3 regions of the Exiguobacterium sp. ZOR0005 genome follow, and region 2 is predicted to be linked to each of the others. Evidence: riboswitches for the same ligand, from Rfam matches in the RefSeq annotation. Region 2 holds a riboswitch; each other region holds the start of a gene.
What was found. Region 2 has a riboswitch for thiamine pyrophosphate ahead of thiW (energy coupling factor transporter S component ThiW). Riboswitches for the same ligand answer to the same signal wherever they lie in the genome.
Positions count from the first base shown of each region.

Region 1: it holds a riboswitch for thiamine pyrophosphate, as region 2 does, so the genes downstream of both, L971_RS10615 (YkoF family thiamine/hydroxymethylpyrimidine-binding protein) here and thiW (energy coupling factor transporter S component ThiW) in region 2, are expected to answer to the same signal.
Region 3: it holds a riboswitch for thiamine pyrophosphate, as region 2 does, so the genes downstream of both, tenA (thiaminase II) here and thiW (energy coupling factor transporter S component ThiW) in region 2, are expected to answer to the same signal.

Region 1 is NZ_JTLB01000024.1:20,754-25,418, forward strand. Features, by position in the region: gene L971_RS10600 (energy-coupling factor transporter transmembrane protein EcfT) at 1-320, opposite strand, end outside; gene L971_RS10605 (ABC transporter ATP-binding protein) at 317-1,648, opposite strand; gene L971_RS10610 (ECF transporter S component) at 1,641-2,216, opposite strand; gene L971_RS10615 (YkoF family thiamine/hydroxymethylpyrimidine-binding protein) at 2,209-2,802, opposite strand; TPP riboswitch at 2,882-2,982, opposite strand; gene L971_RS10620 (GTP-binding protein) at 3,044-4,237, opposite strand; gene L971_RS10625 (hypothetical protein) at 4,344-4,607, opposite strand; gene L971_RS10630 (SMP-30/gluconolactonase/LRE family protein) at 4,620-4,665, opposite strand, start outside.
Region 2 is NZ_JTLB01000016.1:27,065-31,729, forward strand. Features, by position in the region: gene L971_RS07105 (DUF402 domain-containing protein) at 1-527, opposite strand, end outside; gene L971_RS07110 (hypothetical protein) at 737-1,483, shown strand; TPP riboswitch at 1,529-1,627, shown strand; gene thiW (energy coupling factor transporter S component ThiW) at 1,691-2,176, shown strand; gene L971_RS07120 (hypothetical protein) at 2,253-2,516, shown strand; gene L971_RS07125 (N-acetyltransferase) at 2,511-2,990, opposite strand; gene L971_RS07130 (YcxB family protein) at 2,972-3,472, opposite strand; gene L971_RS07135 (VOC family protein) at 3,564-3,962, shown strand; gene L971_RS07140 (LTA synthase family protein) at 4,056-4,665, shown strand, end outside.
Region 3 is NZ_JTLB01000013.1:7,714-12,378, reverse strand. Features, by position in the region: gene thiD (bifunctional hydroxymethylpyrimidine kinase/phosphomethylpyrimidine kinase) at 1-655, opposite strand, end outside; gene thiM (hydroxyethylthiazole kinase) at 652-1,440, opposite strand; gene tenA (thiaminase II) at 1,437-2,111, opposite strand; TPP riboswitch at 2,194-2,298, opposite strand; gene pelG (exopolysaccharide Pel transporter PelG) at 2,360-3,808, opposite strand; gene pelF (GT4 family glycosyltransferase PelF) at 3,789-4,665, opposite strand, start outside.

The sequences.
Region 1 (4,665 bases), on a different contig from region 2:
AACACGCGCAAGGCGAGTGTCAGAGCGAGCATCACGTTCTCCTCGGTGACGTCATTGCCGAACAGCGTGAACACGACTTCTCCGCTCGCCTCTCTGCCGAAGACGAGTGTCGTCCATAGCGTCCCGACGGCGGTCAATAAGAATGGGATCATGAACAGCCCCCATCGCTTCCAGCTCACGTCGGCGAAAAGCGTTTGCAGGAGAATCGTGCCGAGAAATACAGCGAGTGGTGTCCACGGATTGTACATAAAAGCGAGACCGAACATGAGACATGTCACGGTCATAAACTTGACGGTCGGGTTCATCTCATGAAATGTCATGACCATCCCTCCGTCAACAGCCCATGCCTCCGCAATAATTCCGGGTCGTCCCATAGCGAAGCATCATAAGGGCCGCTCAACTCCCCCTCATGCATCAAATAGTACGTGTTCGCGACCCGAGCAAAACTGAGGTCGTGTGTCACGAACAACACCGCCTGTCCCGCATCCGCACGTTCGGCCATCAAATCATGGAGCGCTCGAAGCGAAGCCTCGTCTTGTCCTGCCGTCGGTTCATCAAATGCGATCAATCGTTTCTCCGAGAGCATCATCACCCCGATGGCGAGTCGCCGTTTTTGACCGTGACTGAGTGAGAGCGGATGCGCATCCCGCAACGGTCCGAGCCCGAGCCGCGTCAACATGTCTTCGATCGGACGATCGTGCCCGTATTTGAGTTCACTTGTCAGGTCACTTGTCACGAACAAGTGTGCCGGGGATTGCGGGACGAACCCGACGTCACGATGATTGCGAGCCAGACTTCTGAGCCATGTCGACTTGCCGCTCCCGTTTCGACCGAGGATAGCGACGACTTCTCCCTCGGCGACGGTCAAGTCGCTCGCTGCGAGTTCAAATTCATTTCGTTTGAAATTCGGTATGTGAAATAAATTATATTCCCCTTTGTGGCTCCCAATCGATGCGAACGTATAGTCCGGGCGCATCTCGAACGGCCCATCCTTGACGATTCGTCCCTCCACAAGCTCGACTTGCCGGTCGAAGAAATCGCCCCATACGTACGGTCGGTGTTCAATGACGACAACGTTGACGGTGCGGGCGACGCCGTCGAACCAACGGACGAAACGATGCGCCGTCTCCGGGTCGAGGTGGGCGAGCGGCTCGTCGAGCAATAGCCATTCCGGTCGGCCGACCAAAGCACAGGCGACGGCGATCTGTTGCTTCTCGCCCCCTGACAAGTCATGGATGGTGCGGTTGCGATACTCGGACAAGCCGAGCGCATGCAAGATCGCCGTGACACGCTCCGACATCTCGCCCCGCGCGACCCCGAAGTTTTCGAGCGTGAAAATCAGTTCCTCCTCCACCGTCTGCATGACGAACTGACTGTCCGGATCTTGAAACACCGTCCCGACGCGCCGATTCACTTCACCGGCCGCGTACGTATCATACGATCGATTGAACAAGTGCAATCGTCCCGTCACGATCCCGTCACAGTTATCCGGATAGAGACGGTTGAACATAGCAAACAGTGTCGATTTCCCCGACCCGCTCGCCCCGGTGATGAGCGTCCTCCCATCCCGGAGCGTGAGCGTGACGTCCGACAAGACGTCGGTCGGCTTACCTGGATAACGAAACGTCAGCTGTTCCGCCTCAACCATGCACGCGTCCTTGCCGCGCGACGGCGTACCCTTCGAGCGCACCCGTCCGAAGCAACAAGTCACTCAATATCTTCCCTCCGAGTCCAGCGATGAGCATGCCGCTCGTCGCGCGGAGGGCGAACATCGTGGCGACGTATGTCGGACTGAGCGCCGCGAGACCGCCCATGACGTACGTATAGGCGAAGCTCGTCACGGCCGCACCGAACCCGGCGAGCATGAGCACCCAAAGGTCGTACCGTTTATAACCGGTCAAGGCGAACGCCGCCTCGGCCCCGAGTCCTTGAACGATCCCGACGAGAATGATCCGCGGACCGATGGCGTTCCCGATCATCATCTCGATCGTCGCCGCGAGCACTTCCGACAAAAACGCGGCGCCGGGCTTTCGAATGATGTAAGCCGCGATAATCGAGACGATGAACCAAATTCCGAAGATCCATTCGTAGGCGATCGGTCCGATCAAGCCGGCCCAAAGGTTCCCGACATGGACGAACGCCAAATAGACGACGGCGAACACGACCGATAACAGCGACAACAAGACGACCTCTTTCAACTTCCACGATTTAAGCATCATTGCGTTCCTCATGCGACGGACTGTTCACGCTGAACGTCACCGTCATGACGACGTGGCTCGTCTTCGCACGGACCCGGTCGAACGTCGCCTCATAAAACGAGAACACCGGCTCGATGTCGCCGTGGATGCCCGAGGCGTAATGCATCGAATCGTTGAACACACCACGTGATTTCGCGAAATCGATCTCTTCATAGATGATGTCCATATATTGCTCGTCACCGAGCGGATAGAGCGCGAACTGGGAGGAGACGTATTGGGCGCCGACCGGTCCGTTCACAGGCTCGCTCGTCACCTCGAGCAGGTTGTCCCCCATCGTGTCACCCGGGCAACCGACCGAGAACGTCCCGCTCATCGAGACGTGCGTCCCTGTCTTCGTCGCATGCGACAGGATTGATTTGGCCACATCGAACACGTGCTCACTCCGTCCCCGGATGACCGTCGAGACGTCATCGGTGTGGCGCCAGACGTTCTGTAAATCCGTCTCCTTCAATGCCCCTTTGATGACGCTCACGAAATCCGACGTCATCGGGCTCAGTGTAAAGCGGAACCCGACGATCGGGCTCGTTCCACATTGCTCGTTCATGTTGCATTCCCCCTTTTTCTATATGCACAAAAAAGCCGCATCCATGAGAATGCGGCCACTCGTCCAATTGAAGTCCATTAGAAAAAGTGCCACACTTCCTCACGCCGGTATTACCCGGATCGAGTCATAAGGGATTGGAGCCATGCTCACATCTCAGCCGAAGCACCCCTAGTGTAGTCCAATATATGCGGTTGTTCATGCAAGGAACAGTATAGTCGACTCGTTTGCGTTTGTAAACGGTTTATGAGAAAGTGACGACGCCGCTACCCGGGAGCGTGTCGTTCAACATCGTCCAATCGAGCGACATCTCATCGTCGGTCAACAGGCAGGCGTCGAGCGCTGATTCGACGGTCGCACGGTCTATCCGCTGCCCGATCAAGACGAGCTCGGTCTGGCGGTCGCCGTACGGCTCGATATAGTCCTCAGCAAGCTCCGGTTCTGCCGCGAACATGAGACGACGTTCCTCTTCTGGCAGCGTGGCGAGCCAGCGTCCGGCGTGCTCGAGCGTCGAGGCGTATCCGGCCTGCGAGAACAGGCAGGCGATGTCGTTGCGCGAGGCGATCCAAAGGAATCCTTTCGCTCGGACGACTTCCTCTGGGAACTGTTCGATCCACGCATGGAGTCGCTCCGGGTGGAACGGGCGACGACGGCGATAGACGAACGAGCTGATGCCGTACTCCTCGGTCTCCGGCGTGTGTTCTTCCGCCTCAAGCTCTTGAATCCAGCCGGCCGCGTGCATCGCCTGTTCGAAATCGAACAGCTTGACGTCTAGCAGTTCCGACAAGTCGACGTTCGAATGGACCGACGTCAACAGTTTTGCTGACGGGTTGAGCGTCTTCAACAGCCCGGCCATCTCGTTCAGTTCGGTGTCAGACACCCGATCGGCCTTGTTCAAGACGATGATGTCGGCGAACTCGACTTGGTCGACGAGCAGGTCGACGACTTCACGGACATCCGTCTCATCAATCGCTTGTTTCCGCTCGTGAAGCGACTCACCGGAGTTGAAGTCTTTCAAGAAACGGTAGGCGTCAACGACGGTCACCATCGCATCGATATAGACACGGCTCGTCAAGTCGATGCCGAGCGCGTCATCGGCATACGTGAACGTCTGGGCCACGGGAATCGGTTCAGAGATTCCGGATGACTCGATGATGATCCCGTCGAGCTCACGATCGTTCGTAAGCTCTTGTACCGCCTCGAGGAGGTCTTCACGGAGCGTGCAACAAATACAGCCGTTCGACAGCTCGACCAACTTTTCATCTGTCCGCGAGAAGCCGCCTTGCTCGATTAAGCGCTCATCGATATTTAATTCACTCATATCGTTGACGATGACGGCATATTTCTTGCCGGTGCGGTTGTTTAATATATGGTTCATTAACGTCGTCTTGCCGCTCCCAAGATAGCCTGACAACACAGTGACTGGAATTCGTTTCATCATTAACATCCCCTAAATAGTAATCATTACTTTTTAGATAATGAACGGGATTGACCGTGTTGTCAACAAAAAAACACGCTCGATTTGAGCGTGTTTCCAAACGTGGCTATTCTTCGAGCGCTTTCCGTTCCGCCTCGGAACGCGGGTAAGCGTTCGCTTGCCACTCGGCCCGATAAATCGAATCGAGCTGTGTCAAGCCGACCTCGTCCTCATCTTTGTCCGCGTCCACGCTCGGCGTCTCGTCCCACTTCGGTTCGAGATAAGAATGATCTATCGTCTCGCGGTCGTCGAGAAACTTTTTGATTCCGACTCGGGCCACCGCCGCGAGCGCCAGACCGATTCCCGCTCGAACGAGCATTCGTTTCACCATCGTTCTCCCTCCTTAACGTCCGAAACGATAAAGTGGCATCCCTTTCACTTCTGTATCG
Region 2 (4,665 bases):
TTCAGCTCGTCGTAATGCCCTCTCGCCAAATCAAAGTAGACGAAGTCACGGCGCTCGATACGGTCGAGCGTCTGTTCGAAGTCACGCCAGCCGGTGACGACGAGTTCTGGTGTCAATTCGCCCGTCAACCGTGCGTCCTCGAATTCATCTTCGTCTTTTCGGACGACGTCTCCGTTCGGGAAGACCAAGATGTCGAGCAACAAGTCGTCCATATAGGGAATTCCGTCCTCATAGCCAATCGCCTCGACGATATCGATGTACCACTGGACGATGTGGCCCGAATCATCAAACATGACCGTCACCCCGAACGGTTCATTGTCCGGAAAATATTGGAGCCATGCATAACCGGCGTCGGCCACGATGAATTCCTCGCCGTTATGTTGCTTATACTGCGGGGCCCGGACCGCATCGATTTGAAACAAGGCGACCGTCCCTGAGAAATGTTCGTCATGGACGTCCATCTGGACATAGCGGTGTTCAAGAATCCGCTCCCAGTCCCGTCGATTAGCAAATTTTCGTTTTGGCATCGTACTCGCTCCTTCATAAGTTCGTTTGCTTTAACAGTTCGCCAAAATCCGACAGTTCCCTGTTTAGTCGTACAGATTCTGTTCAGTGAACCTGACAGGCTCATGCCTTACTACACCACACCGAAAACGTGTATAGGTTCTCATCTATTTCCATCCATGCTACGCTTCTTCATAATAGGTAAAATTTGTATGATTAAAGGGTGGGCATCATGAAACGTTTATTTTTATTCGGATTAGGCCTCATGTTACTCGCGGGCTGTACCGATCCAATCGGAAAGCCGGTCATTCCAGCGGATTCGAACGAACCTGCGCCAGAAATCATGACCGAATGGACACGGGAGGACTTCAAGGACGTCTTCGACCAACATGAAGTCGCCGAAGAATTACTTGAAACTCTCAAGGCGAACGGACTCACGCCGTATCGTGAGACGTTTGAACGGGTCGTCATCGCCGGTAACGGCATCCACCACACTTATGCAGACGTGTATCCGTTCCAACTCGATGATGGGACATATGCCACGGTGTATGAAGACGAGGACGGATTGATAGCGAACGGGTCGGAGGCAACCGCGCCGCTCTTTTGGCAAGAAACGTCGTTCCTGCAGTTCGTCGAGGAGATTGAGAAACGGAAATACGGGACGAGCGCCCCACCGGAAGACGTCACGTTGACACAAGATGCGTTTCAATCGATTTACGATCGTCACGCTTATACGTCCGCGCTCATCGTCGAGCTCGACGAATGGGGTGTAGCGGTCGCTCGCGAGCCGCTCGAGAACGTCATCATCGCCGGGGACGGCGTGGCCGAAGTGACCGCGGATTTGATTGTGTTTGAGGTCGAGAACGGGTATGCCATCGTCTACGACCGAGACGGTGAAATCTTCAAAGGGCCCGAGTCCATCGCGCCACTGTTCTGGAACGAAACGGATTACAAACATCTGCTCAAGAAGAACAAATGAATCATCGAACGCTTATGATGACACTATGTTATACTTAAACGAATAAACGACCACTAGGGGAGCCTTCGGGCTGAGACGGCAAACGCCGGACCCTTTGAACCTGATCTGGCTCATACCAGCGTAGGGAAGTGGCATGGGATTCGTCTGTTCCACGCCACTTTTCCTTTTTGGAGAAGTGGCGTTTTCATTTTGAAAGGAGACTGATCCATGCGTATTCAACAACTCACTTGGATGGCAATGCTCGTCGCCATCGCCATCATCGGCTCACTGTTCATCTCAATTCCGACCGGGGTGGCCCGAGCTTTCCCGATTCAACATATGGTGAACGTCATCGCGGCCGTCACCGTCGGCCCACTCGGTGCCGTCCTCGTCGCCTTCGTGACCGGACTCGTTCGCGTCATGACGGGCACCGGTTCGCTACTCGCGTTCCCTGGCGGCATGATCGGCGCGCTTCTGGCCGGTATCTTTTATATGAGGACGAACCGCGTCGCCTTCGCCGCACTCGGTGAAGTCATCGGTACGGGCGTGATTGCCTCACTCATCGCCGTACCTTACGCGAAAATCTTGATGGGGTCTGAGTTCGGCGCGCTCTTCTTTTTCCCGGCCTTCCTCGCCTCGAGCGTGACCGGCGCCTTGCTCGGTTGGATCGTACTCGCTCGCGTCAAACAGCTGCGTCCTGCTCTCAAACAATAATTGAGTCGTTTGGCCTCTCCCTTTCGAGTGTACAGATGGTAAAATAAGGTTATCTCATTTAGAAGGAGTGACCGCCTTGACTCGTCTACAATTATGGGTGACCGGAGCTGCCGCCGTCATCATCACCGCCCTTTTGTTCACGTTAGAACGCATCGCGGCTTATACGCGTTGGCACGCATTGGTCGCCACAGGCGTCTGGCCCGAGGAGCCGACCGTCATGGATCTGTTGGCGCAAAACTGGTTCATCCCGCTCTTCGGTTTCACCGCCATCATCTGCTTCTTCATGGCCGGTAATTCGGTCAAAGCGACCACCATGAAAACAGGGACGACCGACTTATGACGGTTGTCCCTGTTTGACGTGATACACCCAAATCTCTTCCCCGTTCCATTCGTCGATGCGACCGCTATCGACAAATCCACCTCGTTGATAAAACCGCTTCGCTAGTTCATTTGTCGGATGGAGACTAAGGACGATATCATCTACATCAAATCGGTCCTGGATCCAGACGAGCGCCAACTGTAGAAAGCGAGATCCAAGCCCCTGTCCTTGCTCATGCGCATCTATCATAAAGCGGTCGAGCCACACGTAGCGGTCGACTTTGTTCTCCGCCCCGATCATCATAAAGCCGACCGGTCGCTCGTTGAGGCAAAGCGCATAGCACGTCCAGGCGTACTTGACGTCGACTTCCATCTCGCGTAGCGATTCCGCATTCGTTTCAATAAAGCGGGACTGCTCCGTAGCGACGGTCAAGCCGATGACGGCTTCCCGATTCGTGTCATCAATGAGCTGTATCGTCAGCGAGCCGGCAGCCATCGGCGCACCTCTTCCATGTCTTGTCCACGCTTCGGCAAAATATAGGCGCTGACCGAAGCGTTATATAAGTACACATAATCGTCTTCCTCGACGATTTCCTTGATCCCGGCCCAAGTCACCCTTGTCTCACCGAACTCGTTTTGATCACGCAGACCGTTCTCATCCAATTCCATCGTATGCGGACCAATCATCCCTTCGTTACTGCGTTCATCGATGAGCCGACGTGTTTGCTTCCGGACGTGCCGTTCAAAGTATTTCGGGTAATATAGAAACCACAATATACCCGCAATGCCTTGTACACCATACAGCCACCAGTCCGTCTCTTGAAGCCATGTCGTCCAAACGAAGGCAGCCCCTAGAAAGACAATCGGTCCGATGATTCGCTGCAGGAACAGCATTCGCTTGCCTGTTTTCGACCGTTGGATATGGCTCAAGTTGAACCGGATATAGTCGTCTTCTGTCAATTCATATTGGATATGCATCTTATCCCTCCTCCCTGTCCTTTACGCTCCTTGTCTAGAAAAGTTCCGTTCCCGGTCATGATTCGATACTATGTAAGAAAGGAGTGACACGATGAAACAAATCCACCATCTCTGCATCCAAACGCCCGACTATGAGGCATCCAAACGATTCTACGAAGCACTCGGCTTCGAGCTCGTCCAGGAGTCACCCGACTTTCATACCCGCGCGTTCAACAGCTGGCTCAAGCTCGGCGACTTTTACATCGAGCTCCAGACGGCAAAACAAGACGAGACGTTGACCCCCTATTCGAAACACGTGGCCGGCCCTGTCCATTTCGCTCTGTACGTAGACGACCTCGAGGCAGAAGTGCAACGGCTCGAGGCGCTTGAGGTCCCGTTCTTACCGAAACAGGGCGGCAACATCTACTTCGTCGTCGACGGATATTTAAGTAAATTGAAAGCCCCGGAAGGCACAATCATCGAACTTCGGGACTCGTTTTTAATCAAGTGAGGCGACGCGCCTCGCTTTTTTTGTACACTGTGATGTTTTTGGCCACATGAAAACAGGAACATTCAAACAACCTGGTTTTCTTGGAGGCAACGCATGAAATATCTCGATTATTGGACTTACATGATTCTCTCGCTCCTCAAGCTCTATTTATTCAGTGTGCTGACGACGAGCGCATTCACGTTCCACTTCTTCCTCGTCAACGTCGGCATGATCCTCATGATGACGAGCTGGGCGTTACTCGTTCGACCGAACGTCCGGCGATGGATCCTCCTCGCCTCGCTATTTTTACATAGCACCTTGCTCATCTCGGACGCTTGGTATTACCGCTATTTCGGAAACGTCTTGTCGGTCGCGCTCTTGTCGGACGCCGGCCAGATGGGTGACGTCGGCGGTGGGTTCTTGACGTTGATTCAGGCGACCGATTTCCTCTTTTTCGCCGACTTACTCGTTTTCGGGGCACTCGTGATGTATCAAAAGCGTCACCCGATTCGTGAGACGAGAGGGCTGCGGATGGCCGGGATCGGCTTTTTGGCCGGAGTCGTGCTGTATAGCGTCCCACTTTACGTCAATTATCCACCGGACGACCGGACGACCATCTCGAACATGCGTGAGTACTATAAATACGGATTTTGGGGTTATCACGGCTTAGACGCGGCGCGTGGCATCCGTGACGGAGCCGGACTCGGGAAGTCGTTGACTGACG
Region 3 (4,665 bases), on a different contig from region 2:
TGAGCGCCGCCGAGAACGTGCACCCGGTGCCGTGCGTGTCAAACGTCTGGATACGAGTTGCCGAGACGAGGAAAGCCTCTGACGCCGTCAAGACGAGGTCTTCGGCACGTTCCCCTTCGAGATGTCCCCCTTTTAAGACGACCGCCTTCGCGCCTAGTGACAAGATCCGTTCCGCCGCCTCAAAACGGTCTTGAAATGAACGAATCGTCAAACCCGTCAACACCTCCGCTTCCGGCACGTTCGGCGTGACGACCGTCGCGAGGGGCAGCAAGGACGTCTTGAGCGCCTCGACGGCTGTGTCTTGAAGTAGGGACGCCCCACCTTTTGCGATCATGACCGGGTCGACGACGAGCTGTTTGAACGCATGCCGCTTCACGCCGGAAGCGACGGTCTCGATTCGGCTCGCATCGAACAACATCCCGGTCTTGCACGCCTCGATTGAAAAATCGGAACCGATCGCATCGAGTTGTTGCGCGAGCAGTTCGGTCGAGACCGCTTCAACGCCATGCACACCTCGTGTGTTTTGAGCCGTGACTGCCGTCAAGACGCTCGTGCCGAATACACCGAGCTCTTGGAACGTCTTCAAGTCGGCTTGAATGCCGGCGCCGCCGCCTGAGTCGGAACCGGCGATCGTCAACACTTGTGTGCGCTTCATGAGACCACCTCGATCCGGTCGCTCGGTAGTTCGACCGCGGTCATCTTACCGAGTTCGTTCAAGAAGTGGATCGGGAAATCGCCCGACCCTTCGGCACGCATTGTCGCGAGTTCCCCGCAACGGGCGTACCCGGCGAGCGCCGTCGACGTCGCGGTCATCGCATCGGACTCGACCGCAAGAAATGCGCCGACGACCGCACTGAGCAAACAGCCGGTCCCGGTCGTCCGTGTCATCACTTCGGTCCCTCCTTTGATTTCAATCGTCACGTCCCCGTCACTGACGACATCCGTCTCTCCGGTCACGGCAACGACACAGCGATACCGCTTGGCCGCCTCGCGCGCGATGTGTGTCACGTCATGCAACGCTTCCCCGCCATCGACCCCTCGCGTGTGGGCCGTTCGGTCAATCAATGTCGCCATCTCACCGGCGTTGCCACGAATGACGGTCACTTGCACCTGTGCGAGGATCGCGGTCGCCACTTGACGCCGAAACGATGTCGCGCCGACACCGACCGGGTCGAAAACGATGGGACGTCCCGCAGCGTTTGCCGCTTGCCCGGCCCGAATCATCGTCGCTTCGGTCGATGCATCGAGCGTTCCGATGTTCAATACGAGCGCATCGCTCACTGTAGCCATTTCCGCCACTTCCTCGACAGCGGACGCCATGACCGGTGACGCGCCGACGGCGAGCAGACCGTTCGCTGAAAAGTTCGCGACGACGATGTTCGTGATGTTATGGATGAGCGGTCGCTCGGCCCGGACTTTGTCCCATAAATCGCGCTTCATCGGCTCACCTCCACCGGGACGTCCCACGTCTCAAGCGTCCATGCCATCTGCCAAAACGCCACTTCATAGTAACAGCTCTTCAAGAACGATTGACGATAACGGGTGCGCTCGACTTCGGTCGCCTGTTCGGCCAACAGATCGAGACGGTCAATCTGCTCTTCGACGAGTTCACGGAACCATTCCGACCCGTACGTGGCAATCCAAGCCGTATAGATTGGATGCTCCGGCTTCGCGTTTTTCAACCGTTCCCCGATCTCGTAGTACACCCAGTAACACGGCAGAATCGCCGCGAGCACATCCCCGAGCGTCGGTCCGGCTTGTTGCATGTGCATCGCGTATGCGTATGCGGTCGGTGCCGGCTCGAACCCACGTCTTTCTTCTTCGGTCACGTCAAGCATCGTAAAGAACTCACGGTGTAACGCGTGTTCAGCTTCAATCGTGTGTAGGGCATGCGTCAAAAATCGGCTCGACAGCTCCATGTCGTGCGATAAAATCGCTCCCTTCGCCTGCACTTTTGAGAACTGGTTCAAATAGTACGAGTCTTGCAAGACGTAGTGGCGAAACTTCGCCTCGTCGAGCGTTCCCTCACCTAGTGCTTGAACGAACGGGTGGTCAAAACTTGCTTGGAACAAAGCATCCGCCTCTTGTCGGATTTGTTGTGTGAACGTCATTTCCGTCTCCCCCTTTGTTGTATGAAAAAAGACGCCGCCTCCCATAACGGAAGCGGCGTCGGACATACACAGAGGGTGAGACAAGTCATTTCGCCCACTTCCCTACGCTAGCGTGAACTAGATCAGGTTCAAAGGGTCTGGACCTCGTCCATCTCAGCCGCGTCATGCGACTCCCCTAGTGGCAAACATTATGAAATTCGGTCGTCTTCGGTCACATCATACCAATCTTTTGATGAAATAGGAACCCTTCAACGTGAGAAGCGGCGGTTCAACACACTTCCCATATTGGAGAACCGTTCCGTTCCGAGTTTACGCCGATTCGAAGAGGCAAACACGTAATAATCGACTTTCCCCATGAAGTAAATCAAACGGAGGCCGGCGATAAAGAACGTGATCGTCGTACTGACTGCAAAACCGACGCCATACCAATCGATGCCTCGCGGAAGCAACAGCGTCGTGAACAAAGCGTTGAACGTGAAAAACGACAAGTTGACGAGAAGCGCACCACGCCGATCTTCGAAGTAGAGCAACAGTAGCGTCAACACGAGAATCATCGCATTCGCGAACGCGGCAAGTGTCGTCATCCGGAAGATTTGCCCAACTTCCTCTGGTACGCCGATCCAACCGACGAAGACACCGGCCATGAGCACCGCGAACAGTGTGACGACGCCTTGACTCCGGCCGAGGCGAATCAACTCATTTTTCAAGACGGTCGTCATCGTCTGTTTCGCTTTGTCGATTTGATGGAGTGCCCCGCCGTAATTGATGAGCCCATAAAACGTACGGTACCGTTCATAAAATCTCGTCTCGACGGCGACGACGAACAGCAACTGAGTCGGGACAATCGTCAAGTACGACCAAAACACGGCCGTGTCGTAGTAGGGATTAAACACGAACGAATCAGCGACGACCATCCGTCCCTCACCGAACCAGATGATGAAGTTCGTCACCCAAATCCCGAGGACGTACAAGACGCCGATTGCGAACAAGTCGGGGTAGAGATCAAAGTAACGGAAATAAGAGAACTCTCTCGTGGCGTAGCGGAGCGGGAACGTCCGCAACATCGCAAAGAATAATCCGAATAACGTCACGATCATCCCAGCGGTGAAGCCGGTCAACAACTCTAGGCTCGTCGGGTCTGCCATGATGCGGCTAATCAAGAACACGCCGCCGACCGCGATGAAACCACCGAGCAAAAAGCTGTATGCGATCGCCTGATAAAACTTGGCCGCGCTCAAAAACAAAAACATGACCCAGATGACGTTGATCGTCATGAACAAGACGAACAAAACGAGTTTATACACAAATGCGAGCGGGGAGATCATCCAAAAGATGCTGTACATGATGACCGCCGCGAGCATCGTCACTTTCAACATGCCGGTAAAGACGGGAAAGATCTCATGCGCCTTTTTCTCATAGAATAAGTCGGCGACGTAGCGCGTGACGACGAGCTGTTGAAAACTGAAGACAATTTGCGAAAAGATGAAGGCGTAAGACACGGACAGCATGAAAATCGTCCGTTCTTCCAGCGACAACATCGGCATTTGAAACGCCAGCCATTGAATCGTCCCGACGACCAAGATGACGATTAGCCACGGTCCTGACGTGACGAGGCCAGAGAACGTGTACGCCTTCAGCCGTGACGAATAGTAGTCTTCTTGAAACAGTTTTTGCAGTTTAAACCCGATGCCCGCCATACTGTTCCCTCCTCGCTTCATAGATGGCTTTGTAACGGTCGACGAACTGTTGCAACCGGTAATATTGACGCACGCGTTCGCGACCGTTCTTCCCGAAGCGCATCCGCTCGCGCGGATAGTCCATCATCCACTCGACTTTATCGGCAATCGCCTCCGGGTGGACCGGCGGAACGATGAATCCGGCCGGACCGAACGGGTCGTCCGTCCGGCCGTACAACAACTCCGAACACGCCCCGACATCGGTCGCCACCCAAGGGATGCCGGCGGCCATGCCTTCCAAAATAGCGAGCGGCTGTCCTTCCGAGATGCTCGTCAACAGCAATAAGTCAAACGTCGGCAGCCACTCTTGGACGTTCACTTTACCGACAAGTTCGACGTAGTCCGTAAGACCGCTCTGCTCGATGAGCAAACGGCACTCCTCTGCATATTCTTCATCCTCGTCGAGCGGTCCCATGATCGTCAATTTGAACAAGCGATTCCGCTCTTGCAAAATTTTGGCGCCGTAAATCATCGTTTTTAAATCTTTGATCGGTACGACACGGACGATCGCCCCGATTTGGAAGACGTCATGTTCGACCGGTTCGATGACAGGCCGGATATGGCGGTCGGCGATGCCGTTGGCGATAATCTTCGTCTTCTCGCTCGGTGCCCCGATCCACTCCTGGTATTCACGGTTCCGTTCAAACAACGTGATGATCTCGTCAGCCGCGTTGTACGCCTCGCGTGACAAGTGATGGAAAAATCGGACCCACCTCGGTTTGTACGGGGCCGGAATCCAGTACGATTGGAGAATCTCTTCTTCCCGCTCCCGGGAGTAGATGCCGTGTTCCGTCAAGATGAACGGGATGCCTTGCGTC